One region of the Mesorhizobium sp. RCAM 05104 genome, then DNA from elsewhere that is predicted to be linked to it. Evidence: riboswitches for the same ligand, from Rfam matches in the RefSeq annotation. Region 1 holds a riboswitch; each other region holds the start of a gene.
The links. Region 1 has a riboswitch for thiamine pyrophosphate ahead of AC56QP_RS29780 (YkoF family thiamine/hydroxymethylpyrimidine-binding protein). Riboswitches for the same ligand answer to the same signal wherever they lie in the genome.
Positions count from the first base shown of each region.

Region 2: another riboswitch for thiamine pyrophosphate. It lies ahead of thiB (thiamine ABC transporter substrate binding subunit); the one in region 1 lies ahead of AC56QP_RS29780 (YkoF family thiamine/hydroxymethylpyrimidine-binding protein).
Region 3: another riboswitch for thiamine pyrophosphate. It lies ahead of thiC (phosphomethylpyrimidine synthase ThiC); the one in region 1 lies ahead of AC56QP_RS29780 (YkoF family thiamine/hydroxymethylpyrimidine-binding protein).

Region 1 covers NZ_CM185033.1:6,065,145-6,070,391, reverse strand. The annotation lists gene AC56QP_RS29790 (ABC transporter ATP-binding protein) at 1-375, opposite strand, end outside; gene AC56QP_RS29785 (ABC transporter permease) at 372-1,190, opposite strand; gene AC56QP_RS29780 (YkoF family thiamine/hydroxymethylpyrimidine-binding protein) at 1,236-1,844, opposite strand; TPP riboswitch at 1,835-1,948, opposite strand; gene AC56QP_RS29775 (putative RiPP precursor) at 2,630-2,725, opposite strand; gene AC56QP_RS29770 (LysR family transcriptional regulator) at 2,791-3,711, opposite strand; gene AC56QP_RS29765 (SDR family oxidoreductase) at 3,934-4,602, shown strand; gene msrA (peptide-methionine (S)-S-oxide reductase MsrA) at 4,657-5,175, opposite strand.
Region 2 covers NZ_CM185033.1:4,311,485-4,316,731, forward strand. The annotation lists gene AC56QP_RS21095 (ABC-F family ATP-binding cassette domain-containing protein) at 1-1,699, opposite strand, end outside; gene AC56QP_RS21100 (thiamine diphosphokinase) at 1,701-2,345, opposite strand; TPP riboswitch at 2,434-2,548, shown strand; gene thiB (thiamine ABC transporter substrate binding subunit) at 2,592-3,590, shown strand; gene thiP (thiamine/thiamine pyrophosphate ABC transporter permease) at 3,848-5,247, shown strand, end outside.
Region 3 covers NZ_CM185033.1:2,361,735-2,366,981, forward strand. The annotation lists gene gltB (glutamate synthase large subunit) at 1-539, shown strand, start outside; partial or broken gene AC56QP_RS11765 (glutamine synthetase beta-grasp domain-containing protein) at 652-996, shown strand; partial or broken gene AC56QP_RS11770 (radical SAM protein) at 1,014-1,968, shown strand; TPP riboswitch at 2,491-2,607, shown strand; gene thiC (phosphomethylpyrimidine synthase ThiC) at 2,710-4,545, shown strand; gene thiO (glycine oxidase ThiO) at 4,542-5,247, shown strand, end outside.

The DNA of each region.
Region 1 (5,247 bases):
ATGCCGCTCGAAGCCGGCAAGCCCGAATTCGGCAAAGAGCGGTGCGACACGCGCCCGCGCTGCCTTTCGCCTGACGCCTTGCACTTCGAGCCCGAGCGTCACGTTGTCGAGGATGCGCCGCCATGGCATCAGCGCGTCGCGTTGCGGCATGAAGGCGAAATGCCTGCCGTGATCGTCGAGCGGCGTGCCGTCGAAGAACATCTCGCCATCGCCGTGCTGCGCGCCGGTCAGGAGCTGGAACAGCGTCGACTTGCCGGCGCCCGAAGGACCAAGGATGGAGACGAATTCTCCGGCGCCGACGCGAAGCGAAATGTCGGCGAGTACCTCCAGCCCGCCGAACGCCTTGCGCACATGCCGCAGTTCGAGCCGGCTCATCGCCGTGGCCCCTTCCCCTGAGCTTGCCTGTCGGCCCGTTCCCAGGGCATGGCCAGGTGCCGCAGCAGCACCGTCAGTCCAAACAGGATAAGCGTGAGCGCGGCGCTGACGCCGACGGCGGCCAGCACCAGATCGGGGCGGAAATTGTTCTTGGCATTGAGCATGTAGATGCCCAGCCCCTTCGCGGCACCGGCATATTCGGCGAAGATGGCGCCGACCACGGCATAGGTGATGGAGATCCTCAAGCCGGCGAAGAAATAGGGCAGCGCCGAAGGCAGCCGCGCCAGCACGAAGACGCGCCAGCGCCCTGCCCCCATGGCGCGCAGCACCTGGCCGATCTCGGCCTCGGTCGCCTCGTAGCCCTGCACCAGGGCCACCAGCATCGGAAAGAAGGTGACCAGCGCCACCAGTAGGACCTTGGGCATCAGCCCGAAGCCGAACCACAGCACCACCAGCGGCGCGATGGCGACCAGCGGCAACGTCTGGCTGATGATGAACACGGGAAACAGCGCGCGCCGCAGCGGCTGGAAAAAGTCGACCAGCATCGACAGCGCAAAGGCAGCGCTGAGCGAACAGGCAAAGCCGAGTAGCGTGGCGCGGATGGTGGGGATGGCGTTGTCGACCAGCGCTTCGCGATTGAGCATCGCCTGCGCGAAGACGCGCGACGGCGCTGGCAGTATCGTCTGCTTGATGCCGGAATAACGGGCGCAAAGCTCCCACGCCAGCAGGAGCAGCCCGACCGAGATCACCGCCGGCGCTGCCTTGGCGAAGAGACCCGCGAGTTGACGCGAGCGGCTGGACGACGATGAGACCACGGGAGATGTCCTTGGACGGGCGCTCGCGCGCAGGCGCGGGCAGGCTCAGACAGCGCTGGGGCTGTTGGCGGAGACCGTGACGTCGAGGGTTACGTGGCCGGCGCCTGGCCCGAAGCGGCAGAAAGCCTCGTTCAGCGCCACGAAGATCGCGCCGGCATCTCCGCGCAATTTGGTGCAGAAATTCTTGGAGCGCTCATAGACGCCGGACTGCTTCAGGAAATCGATGCAGCCATAGATCTCGTCCATGTGGTCGTCGGTGCCCATCACATAGAGCGAGAACTGCGCTGCCGCCGGCTGGCCAGCGACAGCGGTTTCACGCACCGCGCGGATGGCTGCCTCCTTGCGCGGGCCGAGCGGCCCGACAGGTCCGTCAAACGCATCGGAGCGGCAGATCGGATCGTCCGGCTCGCCCGGACAGCCGCGCGAAATGGCCGCCGACAGGACGCAATGCTTGCCGCTGCGCGCTGCCGCCACGAACAGATCGCGAAGAGCCGGGAACAGGACTTCGGGCGGCCCGACAAGCAAGGTCGAGATATCATCGGTCTCGATCCTGAGCCTGTCGCGATAGGGATCGAGCGCACCGAGCGCACCAAGAATGACGCCGACGAAATCGTCGGCCATGGGATACAGGGAAATTTGTGCGCCTGAAAACATCGCCCGCCTCGCTCCGCTGGTATTACCCAGATCAGCTTCTAGGGTCTGTGGGCTTGCCGCCCCCGTCTCAGCCCCGACCGTACGGAGCACCCCTGTGGATGCGGGAGTTAAAGCACCATTCGAGCGATTGGGAAAGCCGTTTTTTCAGCGTACTGCGCCAAAACCATTGCGCCAGGCGCCGACGGCAGCCCGCCGGCGCCACCTCGCCGACAGCAATTGTGGCAAGTGGGCTACAGGCCTGCGGCGGACGATCATCTCTGCCCGGGCTTGCTTTCCACTTTGCCGAAAAGTCGCATTACCGGGCGCGCTTCCGTGACTGGAGCGCGTGCGAACATACTTCGCACTTTCAGGAGCCGTTTCAGCAGACGGCTGTAGGTGCGATGCAAAACCCTGCCGTCGGCAAGGTCGAACTCCACGCTTCCCCATCGCCTGACCGGCGCCCTGCCGGTTGGCAGGCCTAGCCGCCTGACCTGGCTGCGGCGCCCCTGACAAGGCGCCCTTGCAGTAGGCCGGCGCCGCCTCGCCCACCAGCATCCGCATCGCAGTCGGTGGGTCGCCGCCGGAAGCCAGGCACGACGATCGCGCCGATGTGGTTTCCCGCCTCCACCGAGCCGGCAAGCAGCGGTCCGGCATGAAAATGGCGCTGATCGGCCCTCCACGACCGGTGGGGTCAGTCGAATTCATCTTCCGGCGTCCGGTCAAACAGTGCCTTCCTCGCCACCATTCTGCGACCGGCGATCCAGTCCGACCTCACGAACCGCCCGAGCAGGGTCGAGCCGCGCCTGTCAGCCAGCCGGTTTGGGTAAAAGCGCCCCCACGGCGGTGACGACCGAAAGTCGTTCGCGTTTCACCAGCACCGGCTTTTCGTAGATCCTCTTCATGTTCACTCCGAAAGAAAACTGAAATCAAATCAGCATCCGCAGTTCGCCAGCGGCACAGCAAACTGTCAACCGCCAGACAGGGTTTGGCGGCCGGCATTGGCATGCCGCAGGAAATCGACGAAGGCGCGCACGGCCGGCGGCGTATGGTGCTGCTTCTGGTAGCAGAGGAACCAGCCGGGAAAGGTCGCGCACCAGTCGTCCAGCAGCGGCACCAGTTTGCCGGCCTCGATCAGCGGGCGCAGCAGATCTTCCGCCCAGAAGGCAATGCCGACCCCCTGCACCGCGGCGGCAACCGCCATGTCACGGCTGGAAACGACAAGCGGGCCATCGACCGCGACCGAGAACCATTGGCCTTCCCTGGCGAATTCCCATTTGTAGAGGCCACTGCCGCCCGGCCGGCGCCAGTTGATGCAGCGATGCTGTAGCAAATCCGGCGGTGCCGACGGTGATCCGTGGCGGGCGATGTAGTCCGGCGAGGCCACGGCGAGTTGGCGCTGCTTGCCGCCAAGCGCCACGGCGACCATGTCGGCTTCGAGGAATTCGCCGAGTCTCGCGCCGACATCATAGCCAGCCTCGACAATGTCGATGGCGGCATCGCCGATCGTCAAATCGAGGACGATGTCCGGCCATGCCTCGTGAAAGCGGCCGAGCACAGGCTCCAGATAGGTGGCAGCGGCAACGCTCGGCATATGGACGCGCAGAACGCCAGCCGGCGTGTCGCGCAAGGCAACGGCATCGCCAACCGCCGCCTCCATCTCGGCCATGGCCGGCGCGAAGCGCGCATGAAGGCGCACACCGGCTTCGGTTAGCGACAGGCTGCGGGTGGTGCGGTTGAGCAGCCGCAGGCCAAGCCGCGCTTCGAGCTGACGGATCGTCTGGCTGAGCGTTGACGCGGAAATCCTGAGATCTTCCGCGGCGCGGGCAAAGCTGCCATGCGTGACAACAGTGGCAAAGGCCTTCAGTTCCGCATAGTCGCTGCCGCGCATTATGGTAGATTCTCCAATGAGTGTCGTCAAATTCTACCGCATTTTCCGCACGGCGTCTGTCACCTAGTTTTGCGGAGACGCTCGAACGGCATCCGATCAGGACCGGTCCGGCATCGAGCGCATCTGAATCTCCTTCTGAGCAGGAGCAACGAACATGCGGAAACTCAACGGAAAAATCGCTCTGGTGGCCGGCGCGTCCTCTGGCATCGGCGCGGCACCGCGCTGGCGCTGGCGGCAGAAGGAGCCACCGTAGCCATCGCGGCGCGGCGCCGGCAGCGGCTTGATGACCTGGCCATGCGCATCAGCGATGCCGGTGGCGAGGCGCTCACCATCGAGGCCGACATTACCGACGAGGAACAAGCCACCGCCATGGTCCGGCGTGTGCTGGAACACTACGGCCGCCTGGACATGCTGTTCAACGTCGCTGGCGTCGGGGTCGCTGCCCCCTTCCAGAACACCACCCCCCGTGAGTACCGGGAGATGGTCGACATCAACGTCCTGGGTCTGCTCTACACGATCAACGCGGCACTGCCGGCGATGAAGCGGCAGGGATCAGGCCATATCGTCATCGTCTCGTCCGGCACCGGCCGCTACATCCACCCTTCGGTCGTCTATTCCGGCACCAAGCACGCGGTGAGCGCCATGGCGGAATCGCTGCGCCGCGAAATCGGCAGGGACGGCATCCGGGTTACCGTGATCGAACCGGGCGCGGTGAGGACCGGCTTCACCGCCAACATGCGCGACGATGTGCGGTTGGCGGTCGAGCACCGGCTGGGCGACATGGAGCAGTTGGAGAGCGAGGACATCGCCGCCGCGATGCTCTATGCGGTGTCGCAGCCGCCACGGGTCAACGTCAACATCCTGACGCTCTACCCGACACAACAGGCTTGATCCGCGACAGAAGGCAAGGCGAGGGTCGGGGCCTTGACCCCGATCCTGTGAACCTTATGAAACGGCCTTCTCGCGAACGGGCAGCTTCCAGCCCGGCCTGACGAAATGGCAGGTATAGCCGTTGGGGTATTTCTCCAGATAGTCCTGATGCTCGGGTTCGGCTTCCCAGAAGGGACCGGCCGGCGCGACTTCGGTCACGACCTTGCCCGGCCACAGACCAGAGGCATCGACATCGGCGATGGTGTCTTCGGCAACGCGCTTCTGCTCGTCGCTGGTGTAATAGATCGCCGAGCGATAGCTCATCCCGACATCGTTGCCCTGGCGGTTGCGCGTCGTCGGATCGTGGATCTGGAAAAACCGCTCCAGCAATGTGCGATAGCTGATCGTGGCCGGATCGAAATTGATCTCGATGGCTTCGGCATGGGTACCATGGTTGCGGTAGGTGGCGTTGGGCACGTCGCCGCCACTGTACCCGACACGGGTGGAAATGACGCCGGGATAGCGCCGTATCAAATCCTGCATGCCCCAGAAGCAACCACCGGCAAGCACTGCGCGTTCGGTCGAAGTCGCCATATCACGTCTCCTCTCAAAGCAATTCCAGGAAAAGTGTCTAGCGGTTTTCCGTCCGGAATTGCGCAAAAATGA
Region 2 (5,247 bases), 1.8 Mb from region 1:
CATAGTAGGCCGGATCGGCGATGTTGTTTTCCAGCCGCGAGATCGAAGCGGTCACCGCCTCGATTTTCTTGGGCAGCGATTCCAGGGCGAATTTCTGCTTGAACGACAGTTTCTTCGCCGGTCCCTTTGGGGCGGCCGCCTCGCTCTTGGCCTGTGCTGGCGTATCGCCGGCCTCGGCCTTGGCGCGGGCCTTGCGGTCGTCGAGCCTGGTGCCGCCACGCTGCGCCAGCATGTCGGAATAGCCGCCGGCATATTCGATCCAGCGGGCATCGCCGTCGGGTGCGATGATGCTGGTCACGGTGCGGTCGAGAAAATCGCGATCATGGCTGACCAGGATGACCGTGCCGGCAAAACCGGCGACCAGTTCCTGCAACAGTTCCAGCGTCTCCATGTCGAGATCGTTGGTCGGCTCATCGAGCACCAGAAGGTTTGCCGGTCGCGCCAGCACGCGCGCCAGCAGCAGGCGCGCCCGTTCGCCGCCGGAAAGCTCGCGCACCGGCGTGCGCGCCTGCTCCGGCTTGAACAGGAAATCCTTCATGTAGGAGACGACGTGGCGCTGTTCGCCATTGATGACGAGGTTCTCGCCGCGCCCGTCGGTGAGGTACTGTGCCAGCGTCTCCTGCGGGTCGACCGCCTCGCGCTTCTGGTCGAGCGTGGCGATTTCAAGATTGGTGCCGAGCCGCACGGAGCCTGCATCGGGCTTCATCTCGCCGGTCAGCATCTTCAGCAGCGTCGTCTTGCCGGCGCCGTTCGGCCCGACCAGGCCGACGCGATCGCCGCGCTGGATGCGGGTCGAAAACCCCTTGACCACGGTCAGATCGCCAAAACTCTTCTCGATATTCCTGGCTTCGATCACCAGCTTGCCGGACTCGGCGGCGTCGCTCGCCACCATGGTGGCCGAACCTTCGGCGCCGCGATGGCCGCGGAAGCGCTGGCGCATGGTCTGCAACTCGCCAAGCCGGCGCATGTTGCGCTTGCGCCGCGCCGTCACGCCATAGCGCAGCCAGTGTTCTTCGCGCACGATCTGGCGGCCGAGCTTGTGCTGCTCGCGTTCTTCCTCTTCCAGTACCTGGTCGCGCCATTCCTCGAAGTGGCCGAAACCCTTGTCCAGCCTGCGGGTCTGGCCGCGATCGAGCCAGACGGTGGCGCGCGATACGCGCTCGAGGAAGCGGCGGTCGTGCGAGATGACGACCAGTGCCGAGGAGGTGCGGACGAGCTCCTCTTCCAGCCATTCGATGACCGACAGATCGAGATGGTTGGTCGGCTCATCAAGCAGCAGGATGTCGGGCTCCGGCGCCATGACGCGGGCAAGGGCCGCCCGCCTGGCCTCACCGCCGGAAAGATCGTTCGGCCGCTCCTCGCCCGTGAGACCGAGATGCTCCATCAAATAGCTGGCGCGGTAGGGATCGTCGGCAGGACCAAGCCCCGCCTCGACATAGGCGCGGACCGTCGCGAAACCCTCCATGTCGGGCATCTGCGGCAAATAGCGGACGGTCGCCGAAGGCTGGCGGAAAACCTCGCCGTCCTGCGGCTCGATCAGGCCGGCGGCGATCTTGAGCAGCGTCGACTTGCCGGAGCCGTTGCGGCCGACTAGCGCGATCTTGTCCCCGGCGGAAGCCGTCAAGGTGGCACCATCGAGCAGCGGCGTGCCGCCGAAGGTCAGTTTTATCCCGTCGAGATTGAGAAGGGGCGGGGCCATATCAGCTTTCGGGTAATGGATAGGGGTGAGCGAGCAGCATCGCGCGGCCATGGTCCAGGGCGATTCCGAGGCGGCCCTTGACCTCGTTGGAAATGGTCAGCGACGAGCCGAACGCCACCTTCACGTGGTTCAGCGGCCATTTGGCGCCCGTGACGGTCAGGCCGGCAAGCTCGGAAAAGCCGAGCACCGAAAACAGCGTGCCGTCGGCATAGTCGAAGCCAGCCGTTCCGTACAGCAGGGGGACAGCTTCCTGGGCGCCGCTGGTCAGAAGCACCTCGGTCCCGGCTTCGGCCAGCCGCAGGCCAAGCGCCATATGCAGGAAGGCGTGGTCGGCGCGCTTGCCGCCAAAAGCGCCGGCGAGCACCAGGCTGGTCGCGCCGCGTTCAAACGCGGCGGCGATCGCCAGTTCGCCGTCGGTCTTGTCCTTCTCCGCCGGAAAGGTCCGGCGGGGCACCGCGGCGAGAGCATCCGGCAGATTGGCCGGCACCGAATCGAAATCACCCACCCACAGTTCCGGGACAAGGCCGAGCAGCCGCGCATGACCGATGCCGGCGTCGGCGGCGATCACGCGGGAACCCTCGACCTGGCGGTCGAGCCGGGGCGTGCGGATGAGATCGCCGCCAAGCAGGATGGTGAATGTGCTCATATCTTGTGGCCCTTACCAGCCCGGCAACGGAAACGGAAGGCCGGCAGACTCCCACTTGCGCGGTTCGTCGGCCGGGCCTATGTGTCGAAACGCTCTAACGGGGTGCCGGACGCGATCTTCGCGGACCGGCTGAGAGGCAGTCTCGCCAACCCGCTGAACCTGATCCGGTTTGTACCGGCGGAGGGATTAGACGTTTCGGACAGTCCGACGCCTCAATTCCTTTCAATTCGAACGAAGGAGGCGCCGATGCGCACGCTTTTATACTCTCTTGTCTCGGCAATGGTCGTGGTGCTGTCCGGGCCGGCCTTGGCCAAGGACAAGCTCACCATCTACACTTATGAGAGCTTCACCGCCGACTGGGGGCCCGGTCCGGTGGTGAAGAAGGAATTCGAAGCCGAATGCGGCTGCGATGTCGACTTCGTTTCGGTCGCCGATGGCGTGGCGCTGCTCAACCGCGTCAAGCTGGAAGGGGCATCGACCAAGGCCGATATCGTGCTTGGCCTCGACACCAATCTAACCGCCGATGCCAAGGCCACCGGCCTGTTCGCGCCGCATGGCGCGGTGGCGGACATCAGCGTGCCGGGCGGCTGGAGCGACGACACCTTCGTGCCGTTCGACTATGGCTATTTCGCCGTCGTCTACGACACCGAGAAGCTTAAGACACCGCCCAAGAGCCTGAAGGACCTGGTCGAGGGCAGCGCCGACGACAAAATCGTCATCCAGGATCCGCGCACCTCGACTCCGGGCCTCGGCCTGCTGTTGTGGGTGAAGTCGGTCTATGGCGACAAGGCGCCGGAGGCCTGGGCCAAGCTCAAGGCGAAGGTGCTGACCGTGACGCCGGGCTGGAGCGAAGCCTATGGCCTGTTCACCAAGGGCGAGGCGCCGATGGTGCTGTCCTACACCACCTCGCCGGCCTACCATATGGTCGCCGAGAACACCGAGCGCTACCAGGCGGCGTCCTTCGAGGAGGGCGAGTACCTGCAGATCGAGGTTGCCGGCATCACCACGACAGGCGCGAAAAATCCGCTGGCGGAAAAGTTCATGACCTTCATGACCGGACCGAAATTCCAGGACGCCATCCCCGAGACCAACTGGATGTTCCCCGCCGGCAAGACCGACAAGCCGCTCAACCCGGCCTTCGACAAACTGGTCAAGCCGACCAAGACCTTGCTGTTCAGCCCGGAGGAGGTCGCGGCCAACCGCAAGGCCTGGGTCGATGAATGGCTGGCGGTGATGAGCAAATAGGGTTCAAACCTCGTCGGATGTTTATGCCAAGCCACCCCCCTCTGGCCTGCCGGCCATCTCCCCCGCAAGGAGGGAGATTGGCAGCTCTTTCGCCTCGCTCATTCCTGCCACTTTGCAGATTGGCCCAGGCGGTGGAACGCGCAATCTCTCTCCTTGCGGGGGAGATGTCCGGAAGGACAGAGGGGGGTGGGCGGGAACTCGAGCCGAGCCAAGAAATCATTTCGATCAGCACCCGTTGCGGCGTTGGGTAGCGCGACATGCATACGCGTCATCCGACCGATCCCCGCATCACCGCCGGCATTGTCGCGCTTGCCGCAATCGCGCTGCTGATCGGCGGCGCGTTTGCCGGCCTGCTCTTCGAAGGCGCCCATGACTTTTCCGGCGCATGGGCAGCCTTCGATCCCTATCTCCTGCGCGTCGTCCGCTTCACGCTCTGGCAGGCGGCACTTTCGACGCTGCTTTCCGTCGGCCCGGCACTGTTCGTGGCGCGCGCCCTGTCGCGCCATCCACGTTTCCTCGGCCGCGCCTTCATCCTGCAGCTTTTCGCCGTGCCGTTGGCGCTGCCGGCCATCGTCGCGGCTCTCGGCATCCTCGCTCTCTATGGCCGCGCCGGCTATTTCGCCGGCGCGCTCACGATGATCGGTGGTGGACACTGGCCGGGCATCTATGGCCTGTCGGGCATTCTCGTGGCGCACGTCTTCTTCAACCTGCCGCTGGCGACAAGGCTGTTCCTCGAGGCGCTGCAGACCATCCCGGCCGACCAATGGCGGCTGGCGAGCCAGCTCGGCATGGGAGCCCGGCCGGCATACCGGCTGATCGAATGGCCGACGCTGCGGGCATCCCTGCCAGGGGTTGCCGGGCTTGTCTTCATGCTCTGCATCACATCCTTCACGATCGTGCTGACGCTTGGCGGCGGCCCGGCCGCGACGACACTCGAAGTCGGCATCTATCAGGCGCTGCGCTTCGACTTCGATCCCGCGCGGGCCGTCACGCTGACATTGCTGCAGATCGCGTTGACCTTTGTCGTGGCGCTGGCGCTGGCGCGGCTCGGTGCCAACGCCGTCGGCGACACCAACCTGCCGGTCGCGCCGCGCCGCTATCTTTCCGTCAGCGGGACCGAGACCTCGCTGAACATCGTGCTGATCGTGCTTGCGCTGGTGTTCGTTGTCGGGCCGATGGCGGCGACGGTGATGGCCGGGCTCGGCGCCGATCTCGGCCGGCTGGCCGGTGAGGCCGCCGTGCGAAAGGCGACGCTGACCAGTGTGGTGCTCGCCTTCCTGTCAGCCCTGCTTTCAGTGATGCTGTCGCTGGCGCTGACCATGGCACGCCGGGCGCTGGCGCTGGCTCGCCGTGCCGGCGCAAGGACACTGCTCGAACATGCCACCGATACCGGCGCCGGTTTTGTCCTCGTCGTGCCGCCGGTCGTCATCGGCGCCGGCTGGTTCCTGTTGCTGCGTCATGTCGGCGATGTCTTCGCCATCGCCCCGGTCATGGTCGTCACCGTCAACGCCGTGATGGCAATGCCGTTCGCGCTGCGCGCTGTCCGTCCCGCCTATGATGCGGCAAGCGAGCGCCACGAACGGCTCTGTGACCAGCTCGGCATTGCGGGCTGGAACCGGCTCATTCTGGTCGACTGGCCGTCGCTGCGGCGGCCGCT
Region 3 (5,247 bases), 3.5 Mb from region 1:
CGATTTCCGGCGAGTGCTACTTCAACGGCGTCGCCGGCGAACGCTTCGCGGTGCGCAACTCCGGAGCGATCGCGGTCGTCGAAGGCGTCGGCGATCACGGCTGCGAATATATGACCGGAGGCGTCGTCGTCGTTCTCGGCGGCACCGGCCGCAATTTCGCGGCCGGCATGTCGGGCGGTGTCGCTTATGTGCTCGACGAGGAGGGCGATTTCGCCCGGCGCTGCAATATGGCCATGGTCGAGCTGCAGCCGGTGCTGGAGGAGGACGACATGCTGGAGAAGCTGCATCACCACGGCGGCGACCTCATGCACGAAGGCATGGTCGACGTCTCGGGCGACATGACGCGGCATGACGAGGAGCGGCTCTACCGACTCATCTCGAGCCATCTGCACTACGCCGGTTCGGCCCGCGCCAAGGAGATCCTCGATCACTGGGCGGACTACCGGCCGAAGTTCCGCAAGGTGATGCCGGTCGAGTACCGCCGCGCGCTCGAGGATACGGAGCGCATGAAAATGGGCGGTGGAGAAAACGTTCCATGATCACATCCACAAAAAGCGCCGTTACTCCGATCGGACGGGATCTAAGCTCACCTTCACCAATCCTGGCCTCAGTGCAGAGGGCAATCTTAACAGGCAGAAGAGGCCAGACATAATGCAGACCGCCAAGACAGTGCTTAAGTTTATCAAAGATGACGACGTCCAATACCTCGACTTCCGTTTCACCGACCCGCGCGGCAAGTTGCATCATATCACTGTCGACGCCTCGACAGCCGACCAGAACACGTTTGCTGACGGCATTATGTTTGACGGCTCGTCCATTGCCGGCTGGAAGGCGATCAACGAGTCCGACATGACCCTTATGCCCGATCCGACGACCGCCCAGATGGACCCGTTCACCTCGGCGTCCACCCTGACGATCAACTGCGACATTCTCGAGCCGGAGACGGGCGAGCCATACAACCGAGATTTGCGCCGCATCGCGAAGAGGGCCGAGGCCTGACGCTAACTGTCCCGCGCGACCGCTTCGCGCTCAGGGAAACGGCTGCGGTTGCGGTCGAGATTGATCCGCGCACCTTCACGGCCGAGATGGCCGAAGCCTGGGGAGCAGCCGGCGTGAACCGCGCAAGCCTCGGCGTGCAGAGCTTCGATCCCGTTGTTCAAAAAGCGGTCAACCGGGTGCAGAGTGAGACGCAAATGGCGGCTGCCGTCGAAGGCTGCGCCGGCATGGAGTAAGCCGCATCAATTTCGACCTGATCTTCGGTCTCCCGCATCAGACGGTGCAGTCCTGCGTCCAGACCGCGACGGCGGCGGTCGCCATGCGCCCCAACCGGCTTGCGGTGTTCGGCTATTCGCACATTCCGTCGCTCATAAATAATCAGCGCCAGATCGAGGAGACAGCACTGCCGGACAGCGCTGCCCGCGCCGAACAGGCTGCGGCCGTGGCCGAGACGCTGGTTGTCGCCGGCTACCGAGAGATCGGGCTCGACCATTTCACCTTGCCGGACGATGAGCTTACACTGGCGCAGAAAACCGGTCGCCTGCGGCGCAACTCCTGGGTTACTCGGCCGACACCTGCAAAACCCTGATCGGTTTCGGCGCGTCGGCTATCGGCCGCGTCGGCGAAGGGTACGTCCAGAACGAGGTTACACGGGATTCTTACACCCGGCACATCGCAGCTGGCCGTCTGGCGACGTCAAAGGGCTACCGTCTCACCGACGAAGACCGCGTGCGAGCCGCAATCATCGAGAGACTGATGTGCGATCTCGAGGCGGATGTGCCGGCAATCTGTGCCGGTCACGGATCTGATCCGATCCGTTTTCTCGATTCAGCTGAAGGCTTGGCGATGCTGGCCGAGGACGGGATAGTGGACATCGAAAAGGGTTTCATTCGCGTGCGGCAGGAGCATCGCTTTGTGATTCGCGCTGTTGCTGCCGCATTCGATGCATTTCTCGACCGGGTTGCCCCGTAAGCACAGCCATCGGCATGAGCGGAGGCCAAAGGGATTACCGCTCGTCGCTAACGGCTTGGGTAGCTTGGCGATGTTCTCGACGACCGTTCCGTGGCAGCGTGGTGGTCGCAATCCTTTCGAACGGACCCTGCCGAAGAAACCGCCTTTCTGCAGCTCGATTCGGCAACAGGTGGCTGTCCTTATCGACATGCCGCGGCTGGCCAGTCTGCCCTTCCGTTTCCTTCACTGGTGGTCATCTGTCGAACCGCGCCCACGAAAATGAATTCGCCGCTGACCAATGACGACGGCAGGTCGGATCGAGGCGATCTACGCGCAAACGTTTAGTGCCGATTGAAGGCGAGACCATCATAAGGATCGATCTTTAAGCCCCGAAGGTTTGGCGATCCCCGTATCCCTGTCCAGGTTTCCGGGGCGTGATTGTCGCTGACGCATGCGCGAGCTTTCTGCCCGGTTTGATGGGCCGCCGATCAGCGCCGCGAGCCGAATGCGCTTGACAAAGCAGCGCCGGCCCGTTCAATTCCAAGCATTCACCAGGGGAGTCCCGGCAAGGGGCTGAGATACTGCTGGCTTTCGCGGCGCAGTGACCCGTTGAACCTGATCCAGTTCATACTGGCGTAGGGACGGTGCAAGCGCTTTGCGGGAGTCACGCCCGAAGTCCTGTTTCGAACAGGCGGCCAAAGCGTCTTTTCATCCTTCCGGCACAGAACTGGGTCTCCAATGCACGAGCAAAGGAGCCTCAAGATGAATGCCCTCACCCCCGCCGTGTCGACGGGACCACTGCCCGCCTCACGCAAGATCCACAAATCCGGCGTCCTCCATCCGCACATCAAGGTGCCGATGCGCGAAATCTCCGTCCATCCGACGGCGGGCGAACCGCCCGTCACCGTCTACGATCCGTCCGGCCCCTATACCGACCCGACCGTCGAAACCAGTATCGAAAAAGGCCTCGCCCGGCTTCGCCATGAATGGATTACGGCGCGCGGCGATGTCGAAGCCTATGACGGTCGCCACGTGCGGCCGGAAGACAACGGATTTGTCGCTGGCGAGCGCCTGACACCGGAATTTCCGGTCCGCAACCGGCCGCTCAGGGCCAAGGCCGGCAAGGCGGTGACACAGCTTGCCTATGCGCGCGCCGGCATCATCACGCCCGAAATGGAGTTCGTCGCCATCCGCGAGAACCTCGGCCGCGAAATCCTGCGTGGCAAACTTGAGCGCGACGGCGAGGCCTTCGGCGCCGCGATCCCCGACTTCGTCACGCCCGAATTCGTGCGCGAGGAGGTAGCGCGCGGACGCGCGATCATTCCTGCCAACATCAATCATCCCGAGAGCGAGCCGATGATCATCGGTCGCAATTTCCTGGTGAAGATCAATGCCAATATCGGTAACTCGGCGGTCACCTCCTCGATGGCGGAGGAAGTCGAGAAAATGGTCTGGGCGATCCGCTGGGGCGCCGATACGGTGATGGATCTGTCGACAGGCCGCAACATCCACAACATCCGGGACTGGATCGTGCGCAATGCGCCAGTGCCGATCGGCACGGTGCCGCTTTACCAGGCGCTCGAGAAGGTCGGCGGCATCGCCGAGGACCTGACCTGGGAGGTCTACCGCGACACGCTGATCGAACAGGCCGAACAGGGCGTCGACTATTTCACCATCCATGCCGGCGTGCGGCTGCACTACATCCCGCTGACCGTTGACCGGGTCACGGGCATCGTCTCACGCGGCGGGTCGATCATGGCCAAATGGTGCCTGCACCATCACCGGGAAAGCTTCCTCTACGAGCATTTCGCGGAGATCTGCGACATCTGCCGCGCCTATGATGTGTCCTTCTCACTCGGCGACGGCCTTCGTCCCGGCTCGATTGCCGATGCTAACGACGCGGCGCAATTCGCCGAGCTGGAAACGCTCGGCGAGCTGACCCAGATCGCCTGGGCGAAAGATTGCCAGGTGATGATCGAGGGGCCCGGCCACGTGCCGATGCACAAGATCAAGCAGAACATGGACAAGCAGCTCGCCGTCTGCGGCGAAGCGCCGTTCTATACGCTTGGACCGCTGACGACGGACATCGCGCCGGGCTACGATCACATCACCTCAGGCATTGGTGCTGCCATGATCGGCTGGTTCGGCACGGCCATGCTCTGTTACGTCACGCCGAAGGAGCATCTCGGCCTTCCCGATCGCAACGACGTCAAGATTGGCGTGATCACCTACAAGATCGCCGCCCATGCCGCCGACCTGGCGAAGGGCCATCCGGCAGCGAAAGTCAGGGATGATGCCCTTTCCCGCGCGCGCTTCGAGTTCCGCTGGGAGGACCAGTTCAACCTGTCGCTCGACCCCGAAACCGCGCGCTCCTTCCACGACCAGACCTTGCCCAAAGAGGCGCACAAGCTGGCACATTTCTGCTCGATGTGCGGGCCGAAATTCTGCTCCATGCGTATCTCGCACGACATCCGCGCCGAGGCACAGAAGGAGGGCATGGCGGCGATGGCGGCAAAATACCGCGAGGGTGGCGATCTCTACATACCTGCTGACGAGACCGGCGCACCGCTCATGCCAGAGGCGCCGGAACCGTCATGAAGGTCTTGGTCAAAGGGGCCGGCGTCGCCGGCCTCACGGCCGCCTTCGAGTTCGCCACACGCGGCGCGGCGGTGACAGTTGCCGAGACAAGACATGCCCTCGGCGGCAATGCGTCGTGGTTCGCCGGCGGCATGCTGGCGCCATGGTGCGAGCGTGAAAGCGCCGAGCAGCCGGTGCTCGACCTCGGACGCGATGCCGCTGATTGGTGGGATGCGGCAACGCCCGGCCAGGTGACGCGGGCTGGAACACTGGTCTTGGCCGCGCCGCGCGATGCGGGCGAGCTCGACCGATTTGCCAGCCGCACGTCGGGCCATCGGCGTCTCGATGAAAATGAAATCGCCCTTCTGGAGCCCGACCTTGCCGGCCGCTTCCGCCGCGGATTGCTTTTCCCAGACGAAGCCCATCTCGACCCGCGCCTGGCGATGGCGGCACTTCATCACAGACTGTCGGCGATGGGTGTCGAATTCCGCTTCGGCGCCGATGCCCGGCACATTTCCGGTTTCGATCGCCGGATCGACTGCACGGGGATGGCGGCAGAAGACGACGGCCTGCGCGGCGTTCGCGGCGAGATGCTGATCCTGCGCACGCCGGACATTTCGCTGTCACGCCCGGTCCGGCTGCTTCATCCGCGCTTTCCGCTCTACGTGGTGCCGCGTACCGATCACCGTTTCATGGTTGGCGCGACGATGATCGAAAGCCAGT